Linked DNA regions of Pedobacter ginsengisoli. The main gene of each other region encodes a partner of the protein of the gene in region 2 in a complex. Links are inferred from orthologs where the notes say so. Each region holds a gene or a part of one and is shown on either strand. Other genes may lie near its edges.

Region 1 (8,027 bases), 530 kb from region 2 along the record:
CAAGTTTGCTGCTCAGGAATTAGGTATCTCTGAACGTACATTATATAGAAAAATTAAAGAACTGAATTTAAATTAAGGATGAGAAATTTATCTATAATCATATTATTATTCCTTTTTAGCAGCTGTACAGTAGGGCTAAAAGGAATTTCCATTCCAGAGGGGATGAAAACGATTAGTGTTAATGTTTTCGAGAACAATGCGCCTTTAGTGGTAGCATCTTTAAGCTCACAGTTTACTGAGGAATTGAAAACACGCATCAGGAATCAAACCAGCTTAAGCATTACGCCGAATGATGCTCACGGTGTTTTTTCTGGAAATATTACCGGATATAGTATTACTCCTGTAGCAATAACTGACAACAAGCAACCTACAGCAGGCGCAAACAGGTTATCTATAACGGTTAATGTTAAGTATGTAAACAATCTTGATCCCACAAAAAGCTTTGAGCAATCTTTTGAACGTCATAAGGATTTTAAACTAGCCGGAAATTTACAGGCACAAGAACCGGGTCTAATTAAAGACGTTACTGCTCAGCTTAATGAAGATATTTTTAACAGGGCTTTCGCACAATGGTAGGTTAAAATAGAGATCAATTGTTAACTTAGCAGCGTGGAGCAGGATATAAACATTAAAGAAAAGCTGGCAGAATTGATTGCCGCGCCTGAGAAAGTTTCTCAGCATGATTCCGCTATGCTGCAAGATTTTGCTAAGCAGCATCCTTATTTTCAGCCTGTTCATCTTCTTCTGGCAAAAGCTTCTTTAAATACCAACTCGGGCAATGCTAATCTCGCCACAGCTGCTTTATATACTAACGGACAACTACTTCATAATTTTCTTCACGAAACAGAATCTCTGGAATCGGGTGACTTCAATATCATCAGCCACTCTTTTTCAAGTCCTTTTGGCAATGATCCGGAAACTTTAGACGAAGTTATTATTGACGAGGTTCCAGGCGAATCGGAAGAATTGCAGATAACCGATGATCAGGAGGTTTTTGATGAAATTGGTGAGGTTGATATCAGTGAATATAATCAGGAAAGTAGAGAAAAACGAGAGGATGATCTTGTTTTAGAGAACATTGTTGCCACAGATTTCTTTGCTTTTCAGGAAAACTTTAAAGTTGAGCCTGCACCGGAAACTCTGGAGGTTACTCAAATTGAAGAATATCAGGAAACAGAATCAGTAGAAGAAGATGATACCATTGTAATCAGTAAATATGATGATGATCAGCTTCCCTATACATTTTTATGGTGGTTGGCCAAAACAAGAAAAGAGCATCAACAAATATTTCAACCTTATGCCTCACCTAAACAGGTGAAGAAAGAAGAAAAGCCTGATGTAAACAAAAAAGCAAATGAGCTGCAGCAGCAATATGTAGAGAACATATTTCATATGCAAAGCCCATTTGATGAAGAGGAAATTGACTATTCTGCAAGTGAGTTTAAACCTCGCACAAAGGGAGATGAAATTATAGAAAGCTTTATAAAGAACGAGCCTCAGATAAGTCCACCGAAGCCAGAACAAATAAATAACGAGAATAAAGCTAAAAAAAGTGCGGAGGATCATAATGATCTCGTATCTGAAACATTAGCAAACATCTATATTGAACAGATGCTTTATGACAAGGCCATAGAGACTTATGAAAAATTAAGTTTGATGTTTCCAGAAAAAAGCCGTTACTTTGCCGACCTTATTCAATCGATAGAAAGAAAAATTTAACAACCTAACATAATATGCTTTTCTTAATTATTTTATTAATCATCATTTGTATTGCCTTAGCGCTATTTGTTTTGATACAAAATCCTAAAGGTGGTGGTCTGGCAACAGGCGGATCTGGCAGTAATATGTTTGGTGTTCAACGTACAGGCGACGTTTTAGAAAAAGGAACCTGGATTTTACTGGCACTTGTTGTTGTGCTTACTTTATCAATTACAACTATTGGTAAATCAGGCGGTTCAGCAGCTGTAGCTGGCTCTAAAATTCAGAACCAACTTGACAAAACTCCTACTCCACCTCCAATAGGGGGCGGTAGTACTGCTCCTGCAAACACACCACCAGCAGCAACTGACACAACAAAAAAATAAGTCCTTATATTTTATAAAGGATGCAAAAGCCCGGAAGGATAATATCTTGCCGGGCTTTTTTATGCCCCTGCCACTCTGACACAAAAACAGTTTAGCTTAATCCATTAGCTGACAATGCTGTGTAAATTTGTCAAGCTTAGCCTCCTTGGCATAAAAACTGATATGTTCTTTCCTGCGTAATTAAATTACTTTTACATTTATAAATCTAAAAACAAAACAATAATAAGTTATGGCTTTAAACTTTAAACCTAATGCAGATAGAGTAGTTGTTGAAGCTGCTGCTGCAGAAGAAAAAACAGCTTCTGGTATTTATATCCCTGATACCGCTAAAGAAAAACCTCAACAAGGAGTAGTAGTAGCTGTTGGTCCTGGTAAATATGCTGATCAAACCGGAAATCTAATCCCATTAAGTGTTAAGGTTGGTGATCAGGTTTTATACAGTAAATATGGTGGCACTGAAGTTACTATTGAAGGTACTGAGTATTTAATTATGAGAGATTCTGATATCTTAGGAACTCTTTAATCCAAGTATAATTATTGAAATGAAATTGGTTAATGCTTAATCCATTTCAGCTTAAACAAGAATCAAAATAAATAAAATGGCAAAACAAGTAAAATATAATGTAGAAGCCCGTGACTCACTGAAAAGAGGTGTTGACATTTTGGCTAATGCTGTAAAAGTAACTTTAGGCCCAAAAGGTCGCAACGTAATTATTGACAAGAAATTTGGCTCACCTGCAATCACTAAAGATGGTGTTACAGTAGCTAAAGAAATTGAATTAAAAGACCCAATTGAAAATATGGGCGCTCAAATGGTTAAAGAAGTGGCTTCTAAAACTGCAGATATTGCAGGTGACGGAACTACAACTGCAACTGTATTGGCTCAGGCAATTGTAACTGCTGGTATTAAAAACGTAGCTGCTGGTGCAAATCCAATGGATTTAAAACGCGGTATCGATAAAGCTGTTACTGCTATTGTTGAGAATTTAAAATCTCAATCACAAACTGTAGGTGAAGACAACAACAAAATTAAACAAGTTGCATCTATCTCTGCTAACAATGACGAAGTAATTGGCGCTTTAATCGCTGAAGCTATGGGCAAAGTTGGTAAAGATGGCGTTATCACTGTTGAAGAAGCAAAAGGAACTGAAACTGAAGTAAAAACAGTTGAAGGTATGCAATTTGACCGTGGTTACCTGTCTCCATATTTTGTAACTAATGCTGATAAAATGGAAGCGGAACTAGAAAACCCTTACATTTTAATCTACGATAAAAAAATCAGCAACATGAAAGAATTGTTGCCTGTATTAGAAAAACAAGTTCAAACTGGAAAACCACTATTAATTATTGCTGAGGATTTAGACGGTGAAGCTTTAGCTACTTTAGTAGTTAACAAAATCCGTGGATCTCTGAAAGTTGCTGCTGTTAAAGCTCCAGGTTTTGGTGACAGAAGGAAAGCAATGTTAGAAGACATCGCTATCTTAACTGGTGGTACTGTTATTTCTGAAGAAAGAGGTTATAAATTAGAAAACGCTGACCTTACTTATTTAGGTACTGCTGAGAAAGTTGTTGTTGACAAAGACAACACTACAATCATCAATGGTGCTGGTCAGTCTGACGATATCAAAGCTCGTGTTAACCAGATCAAAGCTCAAATTGAGACTACTACATCTGATTATGACAAAGAAAAATTGCAAGAGCGTTTGGCTAAATTAGCTGGCGGTGTTGCGGTTCTTTATGTTGGTGCAGCTTCTGAAGTTGAAATGAAAGAGAAAAAGGACCGTGTTGATGATGCTTTACATGCAACTCGTGCAGCGGTTGAAGAAGGTATCGTAGCTGGTGGTGGTGTTGCTTTCATCCGAGCTATTGAGGCTTTAGATGGCATGAAAGGTTCTAATGATGATGAAACTACTGGTATCCAGATTATTCGTCGTGCTATAGAGGAGCCTTTACGTCAGATTTGCCAAAATGCTGGTATCGAAGGCTCTATCGTTGTACAAAAAGTTAAAGAAGGTAAAGCTGACTTCGGTTACAATGCCCGTACTGATGTATATGAAAACTTAATAGCAGCTGGTGTTATCGATCCAACTAAAGTTGGTCGTGTGGCATTAGAAAACGCGGCTTCAATTGCAGCTATGTTATTAACAACTGAAGTTGTTTTAGCTGATGATCCTGAAGAAGCTCCTGCAGGTGCTGCTATGCCTCCTATGGGTGGTGGTGGCATGGGTGGAATGATGTAATATTATTCACCTTGCACTTATAAAAAAGACCCGCTGTAAACAGCGGGTCTTTTTGTTTTAAATCTTTGTTATATTTAGGTAGTTAAAATATGATGGAGATTTTTTTAGAAAACGGTCATTTCATTACGCTTAGCGAAGTCAATAAATTCTTAATGGCAACCTTACTTTGCGGTTTAATTGGCGCTGAGCGAGAATTTAGAAGCAAACAGGCTGGGTTAAAAACGATGATTATGATTGGCCTTGGTGCCACACTGTTTACAATTCTGTCGATAAAGATTGGATTAAGCAGCCGTGATCGCATTGCTTCCAATATTGTTACCGGGATAGGCTTTTTGGGTGCCGGCGTTATTTTTAAAGAAGACAATCAGGTTAAAGGCTTAACTACGGCCTGCGTAATATGGATTGTAGCTGCAATTGGTATGGCTATTGGCGCTGGATATTATGAGCAGGCAGTAGGTGTAACTTTGGTGGTTTTGCTGGCATTGTTCACTTTTCCATTTCTGGAAGATATGGTAGAGCGTCGTTTTACTAAAAGGGTGTACAGAATTGTAAAAAGATTTGAGAATGAAAGCCTGGAAAAGTATGAAGAAGATATTAAAACATCTAAACTTAAGCTCACAAGAGGCAAACAGGAGCTTGCCAATGGCATCATCAGTGGAACATGGATAGCAGTAGGAAGCCCTAAAAACCATAAAAAATTTGTAGATCGCATGCTTCAGGATAGAAATATCATAGCATTTGACTTTTAAATTTTAGCTTTGCATCATGCAAAGAGAACAGATATCAGTATTTGATATTTTTAAAATAGGTATTGGCCCATCAAGTTCCCACACACTTGGCCCGTGGCGCGCTGCACAACAATTCACAGCTTCATTAAAGGAGCAAAACCTGCTTGGAGAAGTTGAGCAGATAAAGATTTTGCTTTACGGGTCCTTAGCTAAAACCGGGATAGGACATGGAACTGATGTTGCCATATTACTGGGCTTAACGGGTGCTGATCCGGTAACTTTTGATGTAAGTTCCATTGACAGTACAATAGAATCTATTAAGAAAAATCATTCGTTAGTACTTGCGGGTGAGCAGCCCATTACATTTAACTATGATGACGATCTGGTGTTCTTATTTTTTGAAAGCTTACCCTTCCATCCCAATGCTGTTACCTTTCAGGCTTTCTTAAAAACCGGCAAGGCTATATCTGAAACCTACTACTCAATAGGAGGCGGCTTTGTAATTAAGGAAGGTGAAGATGGTAAAGAAAGGGAACAGGTTGATTTACCTTTCCCGATTGAAAAAGCCGCTGATCTCTTGCACTGGTGTCTTACTACTGGGCTTAAAGTTTCGGAAGTTGTACTGGAAAATGAACTGGCCTGGCGGACAGAGACTGCTACAAGAACAGGAATTTTGCAACACTTCAATGTAATGAAGGATTGTATTTATAGGGGTTGCCATACCTCAGGTTTTTTACCTGGCGGATTGAACGTAGCAAGAAGGGCTGTGGCGCTTAATAAAAGATTAATTGGCAATGGTGTTTATACTAACTACGAAAGTTGGGTGACGGCCATTAGAGCAGGCGGAAATGGTTTTAATTACACTCTTGACTGGGTTAGTTGTTTTGCATTGGCCGTTAATGAAGAGAACGCTTCGTTTGGCAGAGTGGTAACAGCTCCAACCAATGGCGCTGCAGGAGTTATCCCTGCCGTACTCCAATACTTTATAACATTTTGCGATGGCTTTGCTGAAGAAAAAATTACACAATTTATTGCTTGTGCATCTGAAATAGGCAGCATTTTTAAAAAGGGAGCTACTATATCAGCTGCTATGGGCGGATGTCAGGCCGAAATAGGGGTATCATCAGCAATGGCTGCTGCTGCACTTACTGAATGCCTGGGTGGCTCACAGAGACAGGTTTTAATGGCTGCTGAAATAGCGATGGAACATCATTTAGGGCTTACTTGCGATCCTATTGGTGGTTTAGTTCAAATTCCTTGTATTGAAAGAAATACAATGGGTGCGATTAAGGCAATTACCGCAAGTCAGCTTGCTTTACAAAGTAATCCGGATAAAGCTAAAGTAAGTTTAGATGCAGTGGTAAATACTATGTGGGAAACTGCTTTGGATATGAACTCAAAATATAAAGAAACTTCTGATGGTGGTTTGGCTACCAATATTCCAATAAGTTTACCTGAGTGCTAAGCCTTATTAGAGTTTCTGCTGGGCTTTAATAGAAAGATACCTATTAATTACGTTTACAGTTAGTTTTTCTGGTGGAGTAAGAATACTTAGAATCCCATGTCTGGCAAGTTCCTTTACAATTAGTTTTTTCTCGTAAGCGAACTTGTTGGCTATGGTTTTAATATAAATCCCCTCTACATCCTTTACTTCATCCTCTGTAAGGGACTTCAGTTCCGTATCTTCAAAAAATACAATTAGCAACAAATGAAATTTGGCAATACGTTTTAAAAATGGCAGCTGTCTGGTTAAAGCAGACATGCTTTCAAAATTCGTAAAAAACACCAGCAAGCTCCGCTGTTTCATAACGCTCCTTATACTTGTGTACAAGTTCTCCATGTTAGTTTCCAGGTACCGTGTTTTTTCTTTATACAAAACCTCCATAATCCTACCCAGCTGGGCAGGTTTTCGATCGGCCGGGACAATACTCCCTGTCTTTTCAGCTATCGTAATTAGCCCTGCTTTATCTTCTTTTAATAAAGCAACGTTAGAGAGAACTAGACTTGCATTAATAGCATAATCCAATAAGCTTAGCCCCTCAAAAGGCATTTTCATAACTCTTGACTTATCAATTATACAATACACATGCTGAGCCTTTTCGTCTGTAAACGAATTAACCATCAACTCCCCTTTCCGGGCAGTTGCTTTCCAGTTTACTGTTCTGTAATCATCACCCTGGACATAATTCTTTACCTGATCAAACTCCAAACTGTGACCAATCCTTCTTATCTTTTTAATTCCAATCTCACTTAATCTGTTTGAGACAGCCATCAATTCGTATCTTCTTAGTTGCAAGAATGAGGGGTAAACCGGCACGGTCTTTTCTTCTCCGAAGTTAAATCTTCTGGTAATTAAGCCCAGCGGAGAACTAACATATAAACGAACCAACCCGAATACATACTCCCCTCTTTTGGTAGGTCTTAAAACATAATTTATTGTTTTGCGTTCCCGTGCTTTTAAATTACTTGCAAACCAAATATCTCGTTTTTGAAATTGCCATGGAATTTCATCAATGACACCAACTTTAGTGGCAAAGGGATAAAAGCTTTCTATATAAATATTGATTTCATTTTCATCGCCATTACTTAATCTCTCCGGAACGTCTCTTCTTAAAAAGAAGCCTTTATTTTGCCGGTAAAGCAAGATCATGTCTATAGCAATCAATGCCATCAAAATCGAAAAAGCGACAAATGGAATATCACCAAGCCATGGCAAAAAGAAAGAAAACAAAAATAATGTGGCGCAAAGCCCAATTCCTGCAAACAGCTTTTTACCTAAAAACAGGTCTTTATAATATGTAATAAAAAAGTTTTTCAAAAGCTTCGCTGTTACCTTGGAATCTCTAATTTTTGAATAATTTGCCCAACTACATCTGCCGGTGTAAGTCCTTCCATTTCTTTATCAGGTGTTAACATAATTCTGTGGGCTAGCACAGGTGCTGCAACTTTTATTATATCTTCAGGGGTAATAAAAT
Region 2 (8,107 bases):
CAGGTCTTTTCTAAAATACCAGGCATCTTTGTTTATGATATGGATGGAACCGGGAACCAAACCAATATCTCTACCCGGGGCCTTGACCCTCATCGTGGATGGGAGTTTAATATTCGCAAAGATGGGGTGCTCACCAATTCAGATATGTATGGCTATCCGGCCGTCATTATAATATCCCATTAGAAGCGGTAGAGCGGATTGAGCTGGTAAGAGGCACCGCCTCCCTGCAATATGGCGGGCAATTTGGCGGATTGCTTAACTATGTGAGTAAGAAACCCGATTCTTCTGCTTTAGCTTTTCAAAGCATCAATACTGCGGGGTCATATGGTTTACTCAGTTCCTTTAACTCCATCAGCGGTACAAAGGGCAAGTTTAAGTATTATGCCTGGTTCAATAAAAAAGCAGATGCTGGGTATCGTAAGAACAGTGACTCAAAATATGATGCGCAAAACATTTCCTTATTTTATGAATTCACGCCCAATATTGAACTTAAGGCAGAATGGACACGCTCTAATTATGTGATTCACCTTGCAGGGCAATTGACCGATGAGATGTTTAAGGCGGATCCGCGTTCTTCTACGCGTTCGCGTAATTATTACAACCCTGAGATCAATATTCCCTCTCTTACTTTAGACTGGAAGATGGGTGAATCTACACGGTTGAAATTCACTTCTTCTGCAGTAATTGGAGTTAGAAATAGTGTGATGTTTGATAAGTTGGCCAATATAATAGATGCAATTGACCCTACTACGCTTCAATATGCTAACAGGCAGGTTGATGTTGATCATTTCAAGAGTTTTACCAATGAGCTGCGTTTATTACAATCGTACTCACTTTTGGGCTTGACCAGCAACCTTGCTGCGGGGGTGCAATATATGAACAATGACCTGCATCGCCAGCAACAGGGTAAGGGAACCACGGGGACAGATTTTGACCTTTCGCTGGTTACCCCAGACTTTGGCAGAGATATGCATCTAAAAACTAATAATGTTGCTTTTTTTGCCGAGAATCGGTGGGTGTTGTTGCCCCGTCTTTCTGTAAATACCGGAGTAAGGTTTGAGCTGGGCAAGACAGATATGACCGGGGTGATTAATAATTATCCTACCGGTGATATTCCTAATAACATTAAACATGAGTATCCTTTGTTTGGGGTTAGTGGGCAGTATGAATTGACTAAAGCCATGAACCTATATGCAGGCTGGTCGCAGGCTTACCGTCCGGTGATTTTTAAGGACATTATCCCTGGATCTACCTTTGAGCTTACCGACAAGAATTTAAAGGATGCCAGAGGATATAATCTGGAAGCTGGTTTTAGGGGTAACTGGCAGTTTTTGAACTGGGATGTGAGCTATTTCCAACTGCAATACAATAACCGCATGGGTACTGTTTCGCAGATGAATTCTAATAATCAGGAGATCATTTATCGTACAAATATTGGGGATTCAAGAACTAAAGGAGTTGAACTTTTTACTCAGGCAGATTTTCCGCTGAGTAAAACAGCTAGCTTCTCTTTATATACAGCAACTGCTTATATGAATGCCCGCTACCAAAATGCCAGTATTAGGGATGCTAATGCCAAAACAACTGTTTCTATTGATGGGGATAAAGTAGAAAGTGTGCCGGAATGGACTTCCAGGAATGGGGCTACTTTAAAAGTTAAGCGCTATAGTCTGAGCATTCTGCATAGTTATACCGCCAGCTCATTTGCTGATGCCCTAAATGCTGTGGCACCAAATGCGACCGGAACTGTTGGTATTGCACCTTCCTATAACTTATTTGATGCCAGTGCCACTATTGGACTTACCAATTACTTGCGTATTGGGCTTAATGTGAGCAATGCGTTTGATAAACATTATTTTACCAAACGCCCGCAGTTTTATCCGGGACCAGGCATCTGGCCGTCTGACGGTAGAACGTTTTCCGCTACTGTATCATTGAACTTGTAAAGCTTTATCTCAGTTTATAAGCTTTCATACTTTCCTGGTTAATGCCAAATATTAAAGTGTTGCTTGTTTGCACTACGCTTCTAACATCTCCTTTTAAACTAAAACCTGATTGTTGTTGAGGGATGTATGTAAAGCTACCTTTGCCATTGCCTTTAAGTAGGGTTCCATAATTAGCGTCGTATTTTCCAAATCTGAGGCGTGAATGACTAATGTTGCCACACAGTAACAAGTCTTTATTGCCATCCTTATCATAATCAAAGGCGGTAATTGTGAATACTGGCGAGAATTGAACCTCTTGCGGTAAGCTTAACTCTTTAAATTTACCTTTTCCGGTATTGATAAAAGCCGATGTTTTTAAATCGGTTGCCTGGAGCTTTGAAACGCCCATTAGTTCCTCTTTGGTAAATATCTCTTTCATTGATGCATCTGCATAGCTTTTATAATCCGGAAAGCGTGTGCGCATAATGCTCATCTGATCTAGCATCTCATCTCTGGTTACATAAGGATAGCTTTTTCCCTGGATGTAAAAACATAATATAGGGTCAACCGATCCATTATCATCAAAATCTTTGTAGAACATTTCAGCAGGTTCCTTTTCGGTTGCTTTGCATTGAGTGTTTAATCCGGTGTTTCCAATTACTATATCCGGAACACCGTCATTGTTTAAGTCCTCTACTAGTAGTTTGTTCCACCAGCCAGCCAAAGGTTTCTCAAAATAATCTTTAGTTTTATCTGTCAGCTTGCCATTTGTATTAATGAGGACGGTAATTGGCATCCATTCTCCAACAACAATCAGATCCTCTTTTTTGTCGCCGTTTAAATCTACCCATGCGGCATCGGTAATCATTCCTGCTTTTTGCAAATTTGGGGCAACAGCTTTAATCTGATCTTTAAAGTTTCCTTTTCCATCGTTAATTAGTAGATAACTTGATGGTGTTTCCGGATAGCGGCCAGGAATTACTCTTCCGCCTATAAATAGGTCGGGGTGGCCATCCTGGTTAAAGTCTGTAACCCGAACGCAGCTTTTACTGCTTAGCATTTTAGGTAAAGCATTAACTGATGGTCTGAAATTTCCCTTTCCATCATTTAAGTACAATCGATCTTGCAATGATGAATCGTCAGGGATATAACTGTCATAACCGCCAGCACATACATAAAGATCTGCAAAACCATCGCCATTGGCATCAAAAAAGACAGCATCTGTGTCTTCGCTTTTTAGGCTATTGGTAAAGGCTCTCTGGATTTTTTTTACAAAAGTGCCGTTCTTTTTTTGAATAAAAAGTGTGCCAGACTGGCCTTGGGTCCCGCCAACATAAATGTCCTCTAAACCATCTCCATCTACATCTGCTTTGGCAATGCATGGACCTGAAAATGACATGGGGTTTATTAACAGTGGTTGCCGCTTAAAATCGTTGGTTGATTTTTTTTGCTGTTGAAATGTAATCGGCGATTTAATTTCTTTAAATATAGACAAAGGAGGCTGTGGGTCTTTGTAAGTTGTTTTTGCATTTGTTTCTAATAGCGGTATTTGTTGATTTGCCTTTACGCCTGTTATTAGTTCCTGTTTTCCACTTGGCCAAACTACACGAAGAGAGTCTATAGAAGTAGATTCTCCTAAACCGAAATGTAAAATTGGCGAAACGCTTGATTGATAGCCTCGAGATGGCATTTGTTCAAGATACTGCTGTTTGTTATTCTGGTAGATCCAAATTTTTGCACCAATACCTTGTGTGTTTTGCCCAGATCCCTGCAGCTTTACTTTTAGGAACTGATTTTTTATTTGCTTGTCGGTTCTGTTTTCATAAATGAATGCCGGAAGATTGATATTGTTAACCACAAGGTCAAGGTCGCCATCGTTATCTAAATCGGCATAAGCGGCCCCATTACTATTAGATGGTGTGTTTAATCCCCATTCAACCATTTTGTTGGTAAACGTAAGGTTGCCGTTGTTCTTGTAGATGTAATTGTTAACATTGGATGCAGGCATTGCATGGATTAAATTTAACAGATTCTCCCTCATTTGAGCCGGATCGGTAGTACGCAGGAAATCTCCTTTGAACTTTAGAAAATCCATATTGGTATAATCTCTCATATAACCATTTGATACAAAAAGATCTTTCCAGCCGTCATTATCATAATCTGCAAATAGAGGAGCCCAGCTCCAATCTGTATTGGAAATGCCTGATAATTGTGCGGTTTCACTAAATGTGCCATTTCCATTATTTATTTGAAGCATGTTGCGCATATCCTGGTAATGGAAGCCAAGACGTAGGCGGAGGTCATAATATTCGTAATTGTCGGGAGAAAAGAGCAACTTCTGTCTTCGATTATCCTCTGGCAGCATATCTAAAGTGAAAAGATCTGATAGGCCATCGTTGTTAATGTCAGCAATATCATTGCCCATTGAATACAAGGACGTATGGCCAATTTGGGATTGAATTTGATTTGTAAAAGTGCCGTTTCCATTATTTATATATAAATAATCTGGTGCAGAATAATCGTTTGAGATGTAAATATCCGGATAACCATCATTATTCAAATCGCTTACTCCTGCACCTAAACCATATGTAAATGATGAATTATAGATGCCTGCCTGATCTGAAACATCTTTAAATTTTCCATTTTCATTTTTATATAGCTTAATCCGGATGGTTGGTGCGGGTTCTTTTAATATTATTGGAGCAGAAGTTTCATCGAGTGTGGTAAATACTTTAGGGTTGTGGTTTAACAGGAGCATATCAAGGTCATTATCTTTGTCGTAATCAAAAAAAACAGCCTGTGTGCTATATGCGGTATCGGCAAGCCCATATTCTGCAGCTTGCTCTTTAAATACGGGAATTCCCTGATCGTTGTTCCCTTGGTTTATATATAATTTATTTGTTCTATTCTTTGCAGGTAATGCACCGGAATAACATTGATAGATGTCTGGTTTCCCATCTCCATTAACATCGGCCATAGTAACGCCTGTTTTCCAGGTTGTTCCCTCTTCGGTTATGTCGGCTTTATCTGTAACATCTTCAAACTGCATGTTTCCTTTATTAAGATATAGTTTGGCCTTTGTCATGTTTCCTGAAAAATATACATCCTCCAGGCCGTCATTATTTACATCTGCAATTGCTACACCCCCTCCATTATAGAAGTACTGATAGGATATAATGTTTGCCCTTTCGTTTTCAATGATGGTATTATTGAAATCGATGTGAGTCTGATTTGAAGAAAGTATGGAAAATAGTGTGTTTTTACTGCCCTCAGTGTCTGTATTTTTATCATTATTTACACAGGAAGTAAATGAAAAGAGACCAAGCAACATGATGCTCTGGTGCAATTTAGAGGTTAAAGAAGACATTTGGTTAAGAAGTTTGGTTTAATTCTTCTTGAAGATAATGACTTTATTTTAATGTATCATAATTTTTACTAAAAACGTTTAGGCATATTAACAATGGCTTCTTAAATAAAAAAGCATTAGAGATAATGCTTTTTTATTGGTGTTATATTCTTTTCTGTTAGGCAGCAAATGCAATTCGGCTAGCCGAAAAGCTCTTGCATATCTCTGTCTGCGGTAGGTATTTTCTTTAAAAAGTCGTCAAAACCGGTATTTTCCTGAGAGCTATACATTCCATAAGCGTCAAGAATATAGCCAATCTGTTTGTCTTTGTCTTCTAGTAAATAGAGCACAGAATTATCGGCAGGGTCGGAGTCGCCTTCAAATCGATAAGTTTTAATTATTGTTAGGTCTTCAGGATTATAAATTTTGTTAATTCCAATGCCTTGCATCTTGCCATGGTCTGTCATTTTTATTTCGTTATCCAAACCTTTAAGTCTTAATTTTTCTAAAACCTGGCTAAGGGTATTCATTTCTATTGGATGTTCCATAATAAGTAGTGTTTTTGTATAAATACAACAATACCCTTTACAAATGGTTTTCCTTTTTGCATTTAGGCATGCTATTGCAAGGCTTGTAAAATGCAAAAAGGGTGATCATTGTTATGATACACCCTTTTTATGAATTTTAATTATTTCTTAAGCTTACAATGAAAAAGCTGCTTTTACTTTATCTACAAAGTCTAATTTCTCCCATGTAAACAATTCAACAGTAACAGTTTTTTCTTCACCTCCAGGACTTTTAAAAGTTTTGGTAACTGTTTCAGGCGTACGACCCATATGGCCATAAGCTGCAGTTTCACTATAAATTGGATTTCTTAATTTTAAGCGTTGCTCTATAAAGTAAGGACGCATATCGAATATACCTTCAACTATTCTGGCAATTTCTCCGTCAGTTTTGTTTACTTTACCTGTTCCATAAGTATTGATGTAAATACCCATAGGTTTTGCAACTCCAATGGCGTAGCTTACCTGAACTAAAATTTCTTCGGCAACACCTGCAGCAACAAGATTCTTAGCGATGTGACGGGTTGCATAGGCAGCACTTCTATCTACTTTACTGGGGTCTTTTCCAGAGAAAGCACCGCCTCCATGAGCTCCTTTACCTCCGTAAGTATCTACAATAATTTTACGGCCTGTTAAGCCTGTATCGCCATGCGGGCCACCAATAACAAATTTCCCGGTTGGATTAATATGATACTCTATTTTATCATTAAATAGGTGCGCATATTGTGGGTATTTGGCAATAATGCGTGGGACAAGAATATCAACAAGGTCTTTTTTGATTTTAGCAAGCATTTTGGCTTCTTCATCAAAATCATCATGCTGAGTTGAAATCACTATAGCATCAATACGAACAGGCTTGTTGTTGTCGGCATATTCTAAAGTCACTTGTGATTTAGCATCAGGACGCAGATAGGTAATTTCATTATTTTCTCTTCTTAACAGAGCTAATTCCTGTAAAAGAGTATGTGAAAGATCTAGTGCCAAAGGCATATAGTTTTCTGTTTCGTTGGTTGCATAGCCAAACATCATACCCTGATCGCCAGCACCTTGTTCTTCTTTGTTGCTTCTGTCAACACCTTGATTTATATCCTGCGACTGTTCGTGAATTGCGGAAAGAATACCGCATGAGTTAGCCTCAAACATGTATTCGCTTTTTGTGTAGCCAATTTTTTTGATTACATCTCTGGCAATTTGTTGTACATCAAGATAGGTTTGTGATTTCACCTCGCCAGCTAAAATAACCTGACCTGTGGTAACCAAAGTTTCGCAGGCCACTTTTGACTCTGAATCGAACGCTAAAAAGTTGTCAATAAGTGCGTCTGAGATTTGATCTGCAACTTTATCCGGATGGCCTTCAGAAACTGATTCAGATGTAAATAAATACGACATTTTAAATAATTAAAATTTAATTTTAAACAATTATATAAAAGGGAGTCAGATCCTGCAGAACAGGCTGTAAAATGAAGTGTATAATATGGTTAGCACTTTTTTTTACGTGGTTGCAATCCAGCTATTCTTTAAATAGCATCGCAAATCAGTCCACTTTAACGCTGCAAAATTACTATATATATTTCAATAGTCAAAAAATATCAATTATTTTGTACTATCATTAATCAAAAGGTTTTGTCGAAATCAAACATTCTATTTATCATCAATCCAATATCTGGAGGTAAGAATAAATTAAAGATTCCAGCATTGATAGATGCGCATCTTGACCGTTCTAAGTACAATCCAAATTTTAGTTTTACTGAATATGTTGGCCATGCTTCTGAGATTGCGGAGGAAGCTGCAAGCAAAAATTTTGACATTATTGTAGCAGTTGGAGGTGATGGTACAATAAATGAGATTGCAACTAAAGTGATGCAGCAAAATAAAATATTGGGTATTATCCCTTTTGGCTCTGGAAATGGGCTGGCAAGGTTCTTAAAAATACCGATGAAAACTGTTGCTGCAATAAAGGTTATTAATAATTGTAATGTAGAGGTTATTGATACTGCCAGATTTAATGATAAGTGTTTTTTTAACATGGCAGGTATGGGTTTTGATGCACATATCAGTTCTGTGTTTGCCGGAAATAAATCAAGAGGTTTAACGGGCTATCTGAAATTGGGATTAACCGAAGTGTTAAACTACAAACCTCAGGTTTATCAGCTTAGTATTGATGGTGTAGAGTACGAACGCAAGGCATTTGTTGTCAGCATTGCAAATTCATCTCAATATGGTAATAATGCACATATTGCACCACAGGCATCGGTAGTTGATGGCTTGCTTGA

What was found.
Region 1: the proteins of metK (region 2) and groL are in contact, whole or in part, in a cryo-EM structure (PDB 8P4O), measured with the Escherichia coli proteins. The link is inferred for Pedobacter ginsengisoli from one-to-one orthologs.

What each region holds. Positions count from the first base shown.
Region 1 is NZ_CP024091.1:4,759,062-4,767,088, reverse strand. What follows is about bases 2,124-5,003. They hold groL (chaperonin GroEL), read left to right. Parts: upstream 2,124-2,683; coding sequence 2,684-4,324; downstream 4,325-5,003. Other genes in these bases: CPT03_RS19970 (MgtC/SapB family protein), read left to right, coding at 4,414-5,003; groES (co-chaperone GroES), read left to right, coding at 2,314-2,607. Also shown: CPT03_RS20000 (sigma-54 interaction domain-containing protein), read left to right, coding at 1-76; CPT03_RS19995 (LptE family protein), read left to right, coding at 79-576; CPT03_RS19990 (hypothetical protein), read left to right, coding at 610-1,719; preprotein translocase subunit SecG, read left to right, coding at 1,734-2,084; more of CPT03_RS19970, read left to right, coding at 5,004-5,073; CPT03_RS19965 (L-serine ammonia-lyase), read left to right, coding at 5,090-6,517; CPT03_RS19960 (DUF58 domain-containing protein), read right to left, coding at 6,524-7,870; CPT03_RS19955 (AAA family ATPase), read right to left, coding at 7,882-8,027.
Region 2 is NZ_CP024091.1:4,229,550-4,237,656, reverse strand. Bases 5,099-8,058 are described here. They hold metK (methionine adenosyltransferase), read right to left. Parts: upstream 7,224-8,058; coding sequence 5,973-7,223; downstream 5,099-5,972. Other genes in these bases: CPT03_RS17475 (diacylglycerol/lipid kinase family protein), read left to right, coding at 7,458-8,058; CPT03_RS17485 (hypothetical protein), read right to left, coding at 5,472-5,819; CPT03_RS17490 (VCBS repeat-containing protein), read right to left, coding at 5,099-5,292. Outside these bases: CPT03_RS22995 (hypothetical protein), read left to right, coding at 1-183; CPT03_RS17495 (TonB-dependent receptor family protein), read left to right, coding at 264-1,946; more of CPT03_RS17490, read right to left, coding at 1,951-5,098; more of CPT03_RS17475, read left to right, coding at 8,059-8,107. UniProt on the Escherichia coli protein: Catalyzes the formation of S-adenosylmethionine (AdoMet) from methionine and ATP.